DNA from 4 places in the Heyndrickxia sporothermodurans genome. Region 2 is predicted to be linked to each of the others. Evidence: riboswitches for the same ligand, from Rfam matches in the RefSeq annotation. Region 2 holds a riboswitch; each other region holds the start of a gene.
What was found. Region 2 has a riboswitch for S-adenosylmethionine ahead of B5V89_RS16485 (5-methyltetrahydropteroyltriglutamate--homocysteine S-methyltransferase). Riboswitches for the same ligand answer to the same signal wherever they lie in the genome.

Region 1: another riboswitch for S-adenosylmethionine. It lies ahead of B5V89_RS19075 (acetoacetate--CoA ligase); the one in region 2 lies ahead of B5V89_RS16485 (5-methyltetrahydropteroyltriglutamate--homocysteine S-methyltransferase).
Region 3: another riboswitch for S-adenosylmethionine. It lies ahead of B5V89_RS12575 (methionine ABC transporter ATP-binding protein); the one in region 2 lies ahead of B5V89_RS16485 (5-methyltetrahydropteroyltriglutamate--homocysteine S-methyltransferase).
Region 4: another riboswitch for S-adenosylmethionine. It lies ahead of B5V89_RS20630 (SDR family oxidoreductase); the one in region 2 lies ahead of B5V89_RS16485 (5-methyltetrahydropteroyltriglutamate--homocysteine S-methyltransferase).

The regions. Positions count from the first base shown of each region.
Region 1 covers NZ_NAZB01000078.1:42,890-46,712, reverse strand. Annotated here, with positions in the region: gene B5V89_RS19085 (ArsR/SmtB family transcription factor) at 144-830, opposite strand; gene B5V89_RS19080 (DinB family protein) at 899-1,372, shown strand; SAM riboswitch class I at 1,545-1,649, shown strand; gene B5V89_RS19075 (acetoacetate--CoA ligase) at 1,793-3,757, shown strand; gene B5V89_RS19070 (thiolase family protein) at 3,757-3,823, shown strand, end outside.
Region 2 covers NZ_NAZB01000049.1:188-4,010, forward strand. Annotated here, with positions in the region: gene B5V89_RS16475 (cysteine hydrolase family protein) at 1-513, shown strand, start outside; gene B5V89_RS16480 (hypothetical protein) at 486-1,028, opposite strand; gene B5V89_RS16485 (5-methyltetrahydropteroyltriglutamate--homocysteine S-methyltransferase) at 1,421-2,548, opposite strand; SAM riboswitch class I at 2,629-2,730, opposite strand; gene yfkAB (radical SAM/CxCxxxxC motif protein YfkAB) at 2,922-3,823, opposite strand, start outside.
Region 3 covers NZ_NAZB01000026.1:29,206-33,028, reverse strand. Annotated here, with positions in the region: gene B5V89_RS12575 (methionine ABC transporter ATP-binding protein) at 1-1,004, opposite strand, end outside; SAM riboswitch class I at 1,144-1,248, opposite strand; gene B5V89_RS12570 (YfcC family protein) at 1,435-2,862, shown strand; gene B5V89_RS12565 (M20 metallopeptidase family protein) at 2,940-3,823, shown strand, end outside.
Region 4 covers NZ_NAZB01000038.1:39,622-43,444, reverse strand. Annotated here, with positions in the region: gene B5V89_RS15190 (diacylglycerol kinase) at 1-432, opposite strand, end outside; gene B5V89_RS15185 (arylamine N-acetyltransferase) at 795-1,598, opposite strand; SAM riboswitch class I at 1,906-2,014, shown strand; gene B5V89_RS20630 (SDR family oxidoreductase) at 2,251-2,361, shown strand; gene B5V89_RS15175 (Na+/H+ antiporter NhaC family protein) at 2,374-3,714, shown strand; gene B5V89_RS15170 (S-ribosylhomocysteine lyase) at 3,775-3,823, shown strand, end outside.

The sequences.
Region 1 (3,823 bases), on a different contig from region 2:
AATCTTTATATACAGGAATTGGAAAGATTGATCAATGAATGGTCAATCTTTCTAATTATATTCTAGTATTATGATAACTTTCTTTAAAGAAATCGATCGTTCTTTTCCAGCATTTGTATGCATTTTAATGCAATTGCTGTAACCTACATTTCAATTCCAAAATACTGTTGCAATGCTTGTTTTCCCTTTGGTGTAAGGTGAACCGCACGGATCGACTCAGCTTTTATGATCCATTTTTGTGTAAAAAAATGAGTAGCAATCGCGGCACCTAACCAGCCTGACATATGATAGCGTCTTTCACTCCAATCAAGGCATGGTTTAGCAAAAATCCTCCTTTTAATCGTAGCCTCTTCAATATTAATTCTTAATTGAAGAAACCAGTTTTTCCCTTGTTCAGTAACAACAAATGCCTCCTTGTCTAAAATGATGATTTTTTTATCAAGCAAAGATTGAGTCACTTTTACACCAAGTTCTCCAGCTAAATGGTCGTAGCAAGTTCGACCATGACGGACTTGTTTCATTTGACTTGATTGTCGTAATGTGCGAATTTCAGCTTGCGGTGCGATCGTTCCTAATTTTTCAATGACCTCGGCGACTTCCTCATTGGCTAGCCGGTAGTAACGATGTCTTCCGTGCTGCTCCATTACTAGTAGATTTCCTTCAACAAGCTTTGCAAGGTGGGAGCTAATTGTTGAATGGGATACTTTCGCCATATAAGCTAGTTCACTGGCTGGCAGTGCTCTCCCATCCATTAAACGATCTAAAATGATGGCACGCGTTGGTTCGGCTATGAGTTTTGCAATATATGAAATATTCGGATATACATTCATATTTCGATGATACCCTAAATGTTTTTATACTACAATAATCTAGTAAAGAATTTACGGGAGGAATTTGAATGAATTCGATTGAGTTAAGTATTTTAAATTTGCAAGAAACACGTCGTCGTTCCATTAAATTATGGAGGTCATTGCCTGATAGCTGGATTGAATGGCAACCGGATAAAGATGCAATGTCTTTTGGAGAAATGATCCGTCACGTTTGGACATCTAGCTATTATTATCATTTAATGTTAGAGAAAAATGGTTCAATTAAAGAGGAGGCACCAGCTTCATTTGATGAGGAACCGATTATATCAATAGAAAAAGAAATTGAACTATCGAAACCCTACTTTGACAATTTCATTTCATATGTTCAATCTCTTTCAACCGATGAATTAAAAAATAGACTTATCGATCGCAGTGATGTAGGCTATCAGCGATACTTAGGGGACATGCTTCTGCGAATTGCCTATCATGATGGAGTTCATGCCGGACAATTTTTACAATATTTACGTATGATCGGTTTGGAAAGACCGTTAATATGGGATTAGAACTGGGATACAGGACTTTAACCAGTATCACGATCATGAATAATAAAAATATTTCTAACAGCCACATGAATGTAAGTGTTTTCACACAGCCTAAGAGTAAAAAAATAATTGACAATCAGATTGATTGATTATAAAATTCAATTTATTAAGAAATTTAAACCAATTAAATATATTCTTATCAAGAGCGACTGAGGGACCAGGCCCAATGACGTCCAGCAACCCCCTATATGGAACGGTGCTAATTCCTGCAGATACGTATGTATCTGAAAGATAAGATGAGGACCCCTCTTCTTATTGTGATGAGGGGTTTTTTATTTAAATATTTTGGATGAAGAGAAGGACAATAGTCGTCTTCATTCGTTAATCCAAGTAAACCAATATTATAAGTTATATTTGATTAGTTTAGTGGAGGGATAAATGATGAAAAAACAAAACAATGTATTAGATCCTAACATTTTATGGCAGCCAAACGAAAATTGGATTTCACAGTCTAACTTGAAAGGATTTTCAGAGCAGGTTGGATTTCCTCTCTTTCCCTATGAGCGCCTACATCGTTGGTCAATAGCTCATCCGGAAGAGTTCTGGTCTGGCGTTTGGGACTTTGCAAAAATCATCGGAGAAAAGGGGAAGAAGGTATTCATTCCACCCACCGTTGATGGAATATTAGGAGCCCAATGGTTCCCGGGGGCCCAATTGAATTTTGCAGAAAATGTTTTGATGGGAGAGGAAGAAGAAATAGCTGTAATTGTTGCTGGAGAGGATGGTACTACTTCACATTTTTCACTACGAGAATTACGTAGCAAGGTGGCGAAAGCGCAAGAAGGTTTACGGAATTTAGGTGTAAGAAGTGGAGATCGTGTTGCTGGAATTGTGACAAACGGAATCGAATCATTAGTAGCTTTATTGGCAACTGCCTCATTAGGAGCGGTATGGACTTCGTGTTCCCCAGATTTTGGCTCTCAAGGTATTATTGATCGGCTTGGCCAAGTTCAACCAAAGGTATTGATTACAGTTTTGGAGTATCAATATAACGGTAAACATTTTGATATCCGTGATAATATCCGTGCGATTTCCGAGGTCCTTGACGAGGTGTCAGCCATAGTAACGTTAACTGAAGGCGATGATTTATTAAAGAACCAGTCAAAGCATGTATTAAATTGGAATGAACTGTGTAAAAGCGGCCCGTTCATTCCAGAATATACGAGAGTTCCTTTTAATCACCCTTTATACATACTCTATACGTCGGGAACGACAGGGCTTCCAAAAGCGATTGTCCACTCGGTTGGCGGTACTTTAATTCAACACGTGAAAGAACATCAGTTGCATTGTGATATAAAGCATGGCGATATTTTGTTTTGGTATACAAATACCGCATGGATGATGTATCCCTGGTTAATTTCGGGACTTGCGAGCGGTGCCGTAATTCTCCTTTATGACGGATCACCATTACCTAAGGACAATATTGGAGTTCTATGGGAGATTGCTGAAAAAGTTGGCGTCACACATTTTGGTACGAGTCCAAAGTATTTGGAAACTTTGCAAAAAGCCGGTTATTCGGTTGGTCAGGAGCATAATTTGTCGCAGCTTCGTAGTGTTATTTCTTGCGGTGCACCACTTTCAGCCGAACAATATGATTGGGTCTATGATTATATTAAAAAAGACATTTTACTAGCATCGATTTCCGGTGGAACCGAAATTATTGGCTGTTTCGTAATGGGATCTCCGGTACATCCTGTACGCCGAGGGGAGATTACTTGTAAAGCACTGGGTATGGCAGTCGATGTGTTCGATGAAAAGGATGTATCGGTTCTTCATCAAAAAGGTGACTTAGTGTGCACGAAGCCGTTTCCAAGCATGCCACTTACGTTTTGGGGAGAGGACGGTGACGAACGGTATTATTCATCCTATTTTACTAAACGTCCTGGAATTTGGACGCACGGAGATTTAGCAGAACAAACTAATGAACAATCAATCATTATTTACGGGCGCGCCGATACAACTCTTAATCCTGGCGGTGTACGTATAGGTACTGCTGAAATTTACCGTGTTCTGGAGCAAATTCCGGAAATAGAAGATTCATTGGTGTTTGGTTTACCAAATGCGGGAGATGAAGAAATAGTATTGTGCGTGGTTTTGAAGGATAGAGAATTAGATAGTGATTTAGCTGATGTTATTCGTAACAATGTTCGTAAAAAAGCTTCTCCACGGCATGTACCTCGTCGTATTTACAGTGTAAATGAGGTTCCTTATACAATTAACGGTAAGAAAGTGGAAGGCGCTGCACGTTCAACGGTGTTAGGACAGCAGGTGAAAAACAAGGGATCCCTTCATAATCCAAATAGTCTTCTAGAGTATATTTCCTTATTAGAAAGGAGCTTCGTATGATGATCAAGCGACGTGTTCCAAATTGCGCCATCATCGGTATTGCGGAACTTACTCCGGTTCGTTATA
Region 2 (3,823 bases):
GATGGGAATGAAAACGAAAGTGCTGTTTTCAATAAAGAGCAACTGATTAGCAATATTAATTTAGTCATTGAAAAGGCAAGAGAATCTAATGTTCCAGTTGTGTTTATAAGGGATATTGACGTAGCTGAAGGCAAAGGGGAAGGGTTTCAGGTTCACAACGCGATTAATGTTCCTTCTGATTCAAAAATTTTTGATAAAGCTGCAACAAATTGCTTCCATGGGACGGGACTTCTTTCTCATTTGCGATCACAAGCGATTGAGCATATTGTTATTATGGGATGTGCGACACAACATTGTATAGATAGTGCAGTTAGAACTGCCACTATTACTGGTTTTGATGTGACATTAGTCGGTGATGGACATTCGACAACAGATAATGATAGTTTAAGTGCGGAACAAATCATCAAGCATCATAATCGTACCCTTCATGGGCACTACAATGTCGAACATTTTTCAATGGTTAGAAATGCGGAGGAAGACTTGTTTCATCCGACACATGACTCGTATCGATAATAATAAATTTCTTTAAAAATACGGTTGCCGAAATGGCGGCCTTTTTTATCTTCATTAACTTTTTTCATAATTTTGTCTTGCCATATCTGATAAGGATATATCACAAACGAAAGACAGAATATTAGAATAAATAACCCGAAATTATTGATGTTATTTAACCTATATATTCCGAAATATGTAAAAAGATTAAGCATAACAAATGCATGGAAAGCGTCAATGATTGCATTAGTCAAAATATAAACCCAAAAGGACTTATCATACGTAAAATGGAAAATCCATATCGTTCCCACTAAAAAAGGACCATAGGTTAAAGGATATGTAATGAAATGTTCCCACGGAAAAATTTTCCCCAGAATCGTCCACCAATTGTAAACATAACCGATTTCTTCAATTATGGTGACTAATAAGGCAGCAAAAATTGCTACAGGCATAAACCGGCGGATAGAATCTTTTTTTAGAAAAAACAATGAAAGCCATGAAATAATAAGTATACCCCATAAGATGATTTGAGCCATTTGATATTCTCCTTCGTCTGTATATAAATAGAGTTTGGAGATTTTGGAATATTATACAAAGATAATTGAGAATTTAAATGAAACAAATATCTACTACATAGACGGGCATGATGTGCCACAAATAAAATTTTAAAAATCTATAGACTGGAAATTAGTCGTTTGAAAAAGAGTCTATGATCCACAAATGACAAAGTATGATGCACAAACCAAACTTCATGCGTCATAAACAAAATTTTATGATGCACAAACCAAATTTCCCCGGTTAGCCACAGGTAAATTAGAACATCATTTGTATTAAAAATCAGTTTACTATTAGGAGTAATCAATTTTATTTATAAAATAGCCAAAATAAATGAAATGACCTCCTTCCATCATGGAAGGAGGCATACATTTTAGAGTGTATTCCAAATATCCTTAGCAATTTCATTTACATGTTTAATTTTATTCCACTGATCCTCTTCGGTTAATACATTCCCTTCTTCCGTACTTGCAAATCCGCATTGAGGACTTAAGGCTAGGTTTTCCAAAGGAATATATTGACTAGCTTCTTTTATTCTATCTTTAATTCTATTAGAATCTTCTAGGTCCGGGAATTTTGACGTAATTAATCCAAGTACAACGGTCAGGTCACCCCGTGTAAAACTTTTTAATGGTTCAAAATCGCCTGAACGATTATCATCATATTCAAGGAAAAGTCCATCGACGTTTAAGTTTGCAAAAATGGCATCAGAAATCGTATGATATCCGCCGCTTGTAATAAAGGTAGAGCGGAAGTTTCCTCTGCAAATATGCATCGTAATCAACATATCATCAGGCTTCTGTGAAATCGCATCATTTAAACAACGTACTCTCGTATCAATGATGTCTTGTACATCCATTCCAAGTTTTTCAACAACTGCTTTGATTCGCTCTTCCGAAACAAAATCAATCCACGAAGTATCATCTAATTGCAAATATCGGCAGCCGGCATCATAGAATGCTTGAATGGCTTTTTGATAGGCAACAACAGTATCACGATAGAACTGCTCTGTATCGCCATTATAATATTCATCCCCTTGAATTCTAGTGAATAACATATTTGGACTTGGTATAGAAAACTTGGCGACTTGGCTGCCATCCCCATACTTTTCTACGGCATCTTTTAAAAACTTAAAGTGTTCGAGCATATAATGATTGTGGAATTCTATTTTATCGACTATTTTAATCGCATTATTTTTCGGCTGCGATCCTTTAAAGTTATTAATATATTCCGCTTCAAACAGTTCAACACCCTTTAAACCCGCTAAAAAATCTAAATGCCAATAGGAACGTCGAAATTCCCCATCAGTAATTGATTTAAGTCCAACCTCAATTTCCGTTTGCACAAGTTTCTCGATTTCTTTATCTTCTACAGCCTTTAATGCAGCTTTATCGATTTCTCCATTTGCAAAAGCTTTCCTCGCTTCTTTAATCGGCTCCGTTCTAAGAAAACTGCCCACATGATCAGCTTTAAATGGAGCTTTCGTCAATGTCTTTGTCATAAAATATATCCCCTCTCACTCAAAATAAAAAACCCTCTTCACATAAATAAGAAGAGGGGTAATTTCCATAATCGGATCTCTTCTTATCTTCAAGCTTTTCGCTTCTGGAATTGGCACAGTACTTCGAAAAGTCTGCTGCCGAGGCTTCAAAGGGCCAGTCCCTCCACCTCTCTAGATAAGAATATTCAAAACTATTTAACTACAAGTTAAATTACACTTGTTTTGCTGTTCTGTCAATAATTTGTTTTACAAAATATATTGAAATAATATAAGAGAAAAGTCTAGTAAAAGGAATTTGCCCTTTTTTAACGAACTTTAATTATCAAGGTAAGTAAAAATTAAACGCCCAGAGTGTTCCGAGCGTTTAAATATTTTATAAACTAATATTAGCTTTCCTCTTTTGAAAATCAACCTCACGATAATAGGCATCTTTCACAAGCACATTTGGACCCACACATTGAACCGCTGGACAATGGCAATTCAATGATTTCGCCAAAGGTGTTGCCATCCATTTTTCATATAAAGCTGGAAGAGCATCATGTTGAATATTTCCAAGTGGCGGTGTATCACCAAAATCAGTAACAATAACATCCCCAGTGAAAATATTTACATTTAATCGTGAACGTCCATCAGGATCATTTCGCACAGTCACATTTTTACTCGAATACAGCCTCTTCAGTAAGGTTAAATCTTCTTCATTCGGACTGCATGGATAGAAAGGCAAAGTTCCAAATAACATCCAAGTATTTTCATCGCGAATGTCAAGCAAATGATGAATTGCTTCGCGTGTTTGTTCAAGTGACAGCACTTCTAAATTCGCAGCAAAATCACTTGGATACATTGGATGAACCTCGTGACGAGCACATTTCATTTCCTCGACAATTTGTCGGTGAATATGTTCTAAATGTGGAAGTGTGCGCTTATTTAACATTGTTTCTGCAGAAACCATGACACCTTTTTCAGAAAGAAGCCGACTGTTTTCAATCATTCGGTCAAATAACTTTTTTCGTTGTTCGCGCGTAGGCTTTCTAGCCATGTTAGCAAACCCACCATCAATGAAATCATCTACCGTTCCCCAGTTATGAGAAATATGTAAGACATCTAAATATGGAGCAATTAATAAGTAGCGATCGGGGTCAAGGGTTAAGTTTGAATTAATTTGTGTTCGGATGCCGTTTTGATGGGCATACTTAAGTAATGGAAGAACATAATTTTCTACCGATTTTTTTGAAAGCATCGGCTCTCCACCCGTAATACTCAATGCGCGCAATTGTG
Region 3 (3,823 bases), on a different contig from region 2:
ACTGCATCATGCTCTTGTATGTAATGGACGGCACGATGGATTTCATCCGCATCTCCTTTTAGTTCTACAATTAAATTTCCAAAAGGTTTCCCTTGGAGCTCCGTTACCATTCCATGAAGAACATTCAAATCGATTGAAAACTGTTTAGCCGTATTTGATAACAATGGTGTACTCGTTGATGCACCTTTAAAAATAATCCGATAAATGCCATGCGGGTTCGCTTGGCTGCTTTCTTCAATCAGCTTTTGTACTGATTTAGGAATCGTATCATTCAAAACAGTACGCACAAAGCTTCTTGCAATAGCCGTTTTTGGTTCAGTAAACACGTCGATTACCGAGCCTTGTTCAACAATGATTCCTCTTTCAATGACAGCTACCTTATCACAGACATCGCGTATTACATTCATTTCATGGGTGATCATTAAAATGGTAATGCCTAATTCATCACGTACCTTTCGTAATAACTCCAGTACGGCCTCCGTCGTATTCGGATCAAGGGCTGATGTTGCTTCATCACAAAGAAGAATATCGGGATCAGTTGCCAACGCCCTTGCGATTCCAACCCTCTGCTTCTGCCCTCCAGATAGTTGTTCGGGATATTTATCCATGTGATCCTCTAACCCGACAAAGGATAATAATTGAGTGACTTTCCTCTGAATTTCATCCTTCGGTTTCCCTTCTAAAATGAGCGGCATTGCCACATTGCGGAAAATGGTTTTCGAATGCAATAAATTATATTGCTGAAAAATCATCCCGATTTTCTTTCGTTGTTTTCGTAATTCACTTGGTTGTAGGGATAAGAGATCCACACCATTGATTAACACTTTTCCAGCAGTAGGTCGTTCTAATAAATTCACACAACGGATGAGAGTACTTTTTCCAGCACCACTAAATCCTACAACCCCAAAGATTTCCCCTTTCTCTACTTTCAAATTAATTCCTTTTAATGCATGAACCTTATTCTCTTTTCCATACGATTTATGGATATCTTCTAGTACAAGCATGTTGTTTTCCCCTTTCAAAAACCAATACGAAAAGCGTAAGCGCCTTGCTTAGCCCCGACAAGCAAATGTTCTTTCAGGTTGGTTGCGCTAGACAATAAAAAAAACCACAATCATCCGAAAGTGGTTAGCGTCTATCTAAACCTTATCTTTCAGAATGATAACATTCTGCAGGAATTAGCACCTTTCATATATAGAAGGTTGCTGGACGTCATCGGGCCTGTCCCTCAGTCTCTCTGGATAAGTTATTCAATTTAAAATTTACTTAATACTATAAAATTAATCATTAATTGTCAATACTTTTTTTGAATAAGAGTGATAGGCTTTCTTTGGTAATACAAAAATATTAAACTATTCTTGCATAACCAATGAATATATATTACAATTGGTTGTATAAAAATTCATATCAATTATTTAAAAAGGAGTTTACAAAATGCCCAACACTCTTCTTCAATTTAAACCAAAAAATCAGTCCCCTCCTCAAGATCAGGAGAAGAACGTTAGAAATATCAATGCTTTTGTCCTTATTTTCTTCGTGATTATTATTGCTGCTGTATTAACATACATTGTACCTGCGGGGGAATATGATCGAGTAGATAAGGATGGCCGAACGATCGTTGTTCCTGATTCGTTTCATTTGACGGACTCGTCTCCGGTTGGCTTTTTTAAAATATTCACTAGTATTCATACGGGAATGATTCAAGGTGCTGGAATAATCTTTTTCGTATTAATGGTCGGTGGTTCTTTCGGTATTTTAAAGGCGACAGGTGCTCTTGATGCATTGATACTGACGATTTCAAAAAAGCTCGCCAATCGTGAACTGCTACTTATTCCTGTTCTTATGTTGTTCTTTGCAGCAGGTGGGACCTTAATGGGTATGGCAGAGGAAACTATCATCTATATAGCGATTATCACCCCACTGGCAATAGCCTTAGGATTCGATGCAATGGTCGGATTTGCGATTGTTTCTCTCGGAGCAAATATTGGATTTATGAGTGCCATAATGAATCCATTTAATGTTGGGGTCGCACAAAGCATTGCAGAATTACCAACATTCTCAGGCATTGGCCTCCGACTGGCATTGCTTGCTACATTTTATATCGCAGGAGTCCTATTCGTTTACCGCTATGCCAAAAAAGTTAAAGCACAGCCTGAACTACGGTTCCTAGGAAACTTCCAAAAAGGAAACACAATTGCATCTGATGTAAAGTTAGAAACTCGCCATAAGTGGGTCCTTACTGTTTTCTTACTTAACTTTGTTGTATTGATTACAGGGGTTTTAAAATTCGGTTGGTATATTACAGAAATCGCCGGTTTGTTCCTATTGTTCGGTATCCTCATCGGAATCATTGGAAAATTAAATCCAAACAAAATGGCGGATAGCTTTATGGATGGAGCAAAGGAAGTAATTGGTGGCGCATTAATTATCGGTTTCGCACAAGCCATTCTCGTTGTATTCCAAGATGGAAAATTAATGGATTCCGTTTTGTATTATGCTTCTTCCCTTTTAAGTCAGTTATCACCCGCATTAAACGCAGTAGGAATGTTTTTTGTCCAGCTTTTCCTTAACTTTCTTGTTCCATCTGGAAGTGGACAAGCCGCGCTTACGATGCCTATCATGGCTCCGCTATCTGACTTAGTTGGTGTAACTAGACAGACAGCCGTATTGGCATTTCAGCTCGGGGATGGCATCACCAACTCTATTTTTCCAACGGCAGGGGTATTAATTGCCGGCCTTGCTATCGCGGGCATTCCATTTACGAAATGGTTCAAATGGGTACTGCCATTTATTTTTATCGAGATCGGAATCAGTGTCGTATTCCTACTCATCGCCCAAGCAATTCATTATGGACCGTTTTAAAATAATATCCATGAAACAGGAAGAATTGCACCTTATGTCTAATTAAATACTCAATAAAGAATTTCGGAGGGTTCATCATGTTACAGACAAAACTAGTAGATTCAGCCTTAAAAGCTTGGACAATTGAACAACGCAGGCATTTTCATATGCATCCAGAACTGTCAGGTCAGGAGTTTGAAACTGCCGCTTATGTAAAGGAGAAATTAGCTGAGTTCGGCATTCCCGTCGATTCACGTTTCTCGGAACCAAATGTAATCGCCTATTTTAAAGGCACCGAAGGAAAAAAGACGGTTGCACTTAGAGCCGATATGGATGCTCTTCCTCTTTACGAAGAGGGTGACAAGCCATACATATCAACCGTTCCCGGTGTTATGCATGGTTGCGGACACGATGGCCATACAGCGATATTACTCGCCGTTGCGAAATGGATGAGTAGCCATCCCGACCAAGTGAAAAACAATATTGTATTTATTTTTCAAAGTTCCGAAGAAGCGTCACCAAGTGGGGCACAACAGCTTGTCAAGGAGGGAGTATTAGATGGAGTCGATGTGATTTATGGTATTCATTTAATGTCAAGGCTTCCGCTAGGCAAAATTGGCTTTGCATCCGGCTTTGCCATGGCCTCCAGTGATGATTTCGATATTACGATTGAAGGTGTTGGCGGACACGGTGGCCAACCACAAGACGCAGTGGACCCAATTTATATCGCGACACATCTGATCCAAGCCTTTCAGTCCATTGTCAGCAGAAATTTACATCCATTACATGCCGGCGTGATCTCTTTCGGTGGAATGCAGGCCGGAAATTCCTACAATGTTATTCCGTCTGAAGTGAAACTACAAGGGACGATTCGAGCAATGACATTCGAGGCTGCTGAACTAATGAACAAAAAAACAGCTCAATTAACAGAGTCCATTTGTGCAAGCTTTGGGGCTAAGGGGCACTATCAATTTATCGAAGG
Region 4 (3,823 bases), on a different contig from region 2:
CAATTCAGTTAATCGCCCACCACCGGCAATATTAATAAAATAACTATCGTTCATTTTTCCAATATCGACTGGGATGGTGTCACCTTGTACTATTATATCCGTTGCTGCTTCAATATCACGCGGGATATGGAGAGCTCTTGCAAAATCATTTGTCGTTCCAACTGGAATGACACCTAATTTCGGGCGGTATTTCTGTTCGGCAAGCCCGTTAACGACTTCATTAATGGTACCGTCCCCCCCGGCCGCAATGACAATGTCATACTTACGTTTAACAGCAACTTTTGCCGCTTCAATCGCATCTCCGGCACCTGTTGTCGCATGACATGAAGTTTCATATCCGGCAACTTCTAATTTTTTCAAAACTGTCGCAAGATGTTTCTTAAACACTTCACGCCCAGAGGTTGGATTATATATTATTCGTGCTCGTTTCATTTTCATCATCCTACTCTTTTTGTTACAAAATAAATAAAAACTCATCTCTTTTTAGTATATATTACAACTTTTTTGAAACAAATAGGTATACTACTCAACTCGTTCTACATAGAAAATCTGGCCATAGCCAGACCATTATAACTTATTAATTCTAACGACAATATCATACCGCTTTTGATTGTAAAAATCTAGTACTATTGAATTTTTGTCGCATTTCATCAAAACAAGCTACCCCCAATAAATGAATCCAAAATAATCATTATATTATTCACTATGATGCATTTATTTATGCATAAAAATGAAACCCCTATAAAAAAAGTACTAGTCCTCACATTAAGGCTAGTACAAAAATTACAAATTAATTATTTTTCAAACAATACCACTCCGCGTTCTTTAAGAAATTGCACAGATTCAAGTAATGAATGTTCATCGATCTGGTACACCTCTTGTACCGTCGTTTTCCATTTATTAAAATCCTTCATTTGAATTTCTCGGATATTTCGGTAGGTCATCACCTTTATCGTGTGATCTCTTAAAAAATAGCATTCATGCCCATTAAATCGGACAGCTGAAATTCTTCTCATCGTTGTATTAGCATCATCATCAACATAAGATTGTTGAATATCTTCTATAATGTCTGTCTCAGATAACGGCGTCCACTCAATTTCCTTTTTTACGAAGGATTTCCCATTCGAACGGCGATCAATTTCGAATTTATCCATCGTTTTTTGGGTAAAAGCAATTTCTTCACCAAAACCATGTAAAACATGTTTTCTCTTTGCTTCTAGCTCAACCGGCTTCATAATTGGTGAGCCATAACCAACATCCACATAATATTGCCTCTGATCAAGCGTCACCATAATGGCTAAATGGCCCGGGTTTACCCTTACTAATGAACAAGTAAAGCCTAATTGGGATAATAGGCGAGAAAAATTCATGTTTAATGTATAGCATGTTCCTCCCCAACCCTTTTCCTTTAAGTTTTCTACAAAAACCTCGATTGGAGGAACATAGTTTGAATGCTTCTGAAAATAATGAAACTTACTGAAGGTTTCATAAGGAATTCGTGATAAATGTTGTTGTATCAACCGCTGCAAATAATTTAAGGATGGAGTTTCTTTTTCTAATTTTAAATAGTTTAAATAGTCCTCGATTGTTTGTTCCACATTTACCACTCTTTCATTATGCCATTAAGAAAGTATATCTTTTATTCATTCTCGCAAAAAGTGAAAAATCCTGCAATATGATTGAATCGTATGTTAGAAAAACTTAATATTAATCTATTTTTTATTTCTTTATATATTTATAGACATAGGAAATAAGGAATTTGTTTCATTCTTTTTTATTTATTGAATCCCCTCTTTTATATCCGGCCAATGTCTGGAATTTTTTGTTATAAAAAATTAAATTGACTTTTCTCATGCATTTGTGTAATTTAAATAAATAAGATGTAACGTTAATTTCATATTGTATCTCTTATAAAGAGTAGCGGAGGGACTGGCCCTATGAAGCTCGGCAACCTTTCATGATGATCATGAATCGGTGCTAAATCCTGCAAAACACTTGTTTTGAAAGATAAGAGAGGACGATTTCTTGTATGATGAGGCCTCTTTTAAATTGAGTGGCCTCTTTTATTTGTTCTTTTCTAAAAGGTCGTTGCTTTTCTGCAGCGGAAAGGAACGGTCCATTCTCAAAAAACTAACTTTACGAAAACAGCCTTTATTTTTAAGGAATGAAGAAAATCATGGAATATTCCATCATCATATCCAATTATTCTTATAAGAATAATAAATATATTGTTTAGATTTAACTGAAAAAGTGGTCATTGTACAGGATATTGCGAATGTCGTTGTTTTTTTAGCATCAGCATTTTCCGACTATATAACCGGGCAAGGAATTAACGTAACAGGTGGAATGACAATGAACTAAGGAGGAATTAATGTGACAAAACAACAAGAAAAAAAAGGAAGTCTTCTCGCACTATTACCATTATTAATTTTTGTACTTCTTTTTATCGGAACGGGAGTTCTTGCAAATGATTTTTCCAAAATGCCTTTAAGTGTGGCGGTCATTATCGCGGCTACAGTCGCATTATTAATGAACAGGAAGGAATCATTAACTAAAAAGATTGATATCTTTTGTAAAGGGGCTGGACATTCAAATATTATTTTAATGTGTGTCATCTTTGTTTTAGCCGGAGCTTTTGCCGGTGTTGCCAAGGAAATGGGAGCGGTTGAATCAACGGTCAATCTCGGATTAACCTTGCTTCCTGCAAATTTATTAATGGTGGGACTTTTCATTATCGGTTGCTTTATCTCTACCTCGATGGGAACTTCTATGGGTACCGTTGTCGCATTGGCGCCAATTGGGTTGGGGATTGCCACACAAACAGATATCCCTACAGCATTAGCTATGGCCACCGTTGTTGGCGGAGCGATGTTTGGCGATAATCTTTCAATGATTTCAGACACAACGATTGCTGCTGTGCGAACACAAGAAACACAAATGAAGGATAAATTTAAAGTGAATTTCTTTATCGTTTTGCCTGGTGCCATTGTTACAGCCATCCTTCTTGGAATCATCACCCTTGGAAATCATGCAAGTGTTGCCGGCGATCATCCGTATGAATTGGTAAAAGTTTTACCTTATGTAGCTGTCTTAGTCGCCGCTCTACTCGGAGTCAATGTTTTAATTGTACTGCTGGGGGGAACCATTTTTGCTGGAATCATCGGAATTGCTTATGGATCATATGACTTTCTAGGATTTCTACAAACCGTTGCAAAAGGCGTCATGAGTATGGAAGACATTGCGATCGTGGCAATTTTGATTGGTGGTTTAGTGGAAATTATTAAATATAATGGCGGAATCGATTATCTATTACACTTTGTCACTAGTAAAATTAGGTCAAAAAAAGGTGCCGAGTTTGGGATAGCCAGTTTAGTCAGCGTTGCGGATATCGCAACGGCAAATAATACGATTTCCATTATTATTACTGGACCATTAGCGAAAAATATCGCAGATGAATATGAAATTGACGGAAGAAAATCAGCAAGTATTCTCGATCTATTTTCTAGTTGCTGGCAAGGAATTGTTCCATACGGAGGTCAATTGCTCGCAGCTGCCAGTATTGCTTCCATTTCACCAGTGAGCATACTCCCTTATTCTTTCTATCCAATCTTGATGGGAATTTGCGGGGTGATAGCGATACTAGTCGGATATCCAAAACTTCAAAGGAAAAAGGCTATTCTTACTAATCCGCCTTTAAAAGAAAAGTCTTTATAATGTGTTATAATATAAAGATAATTCAAAATCTAACTTAATTATTATAGGAGTGAATATATCATGGTACAAAAAATGAATGTAGAAAGCTTTAATCTTGATCATACAAAAG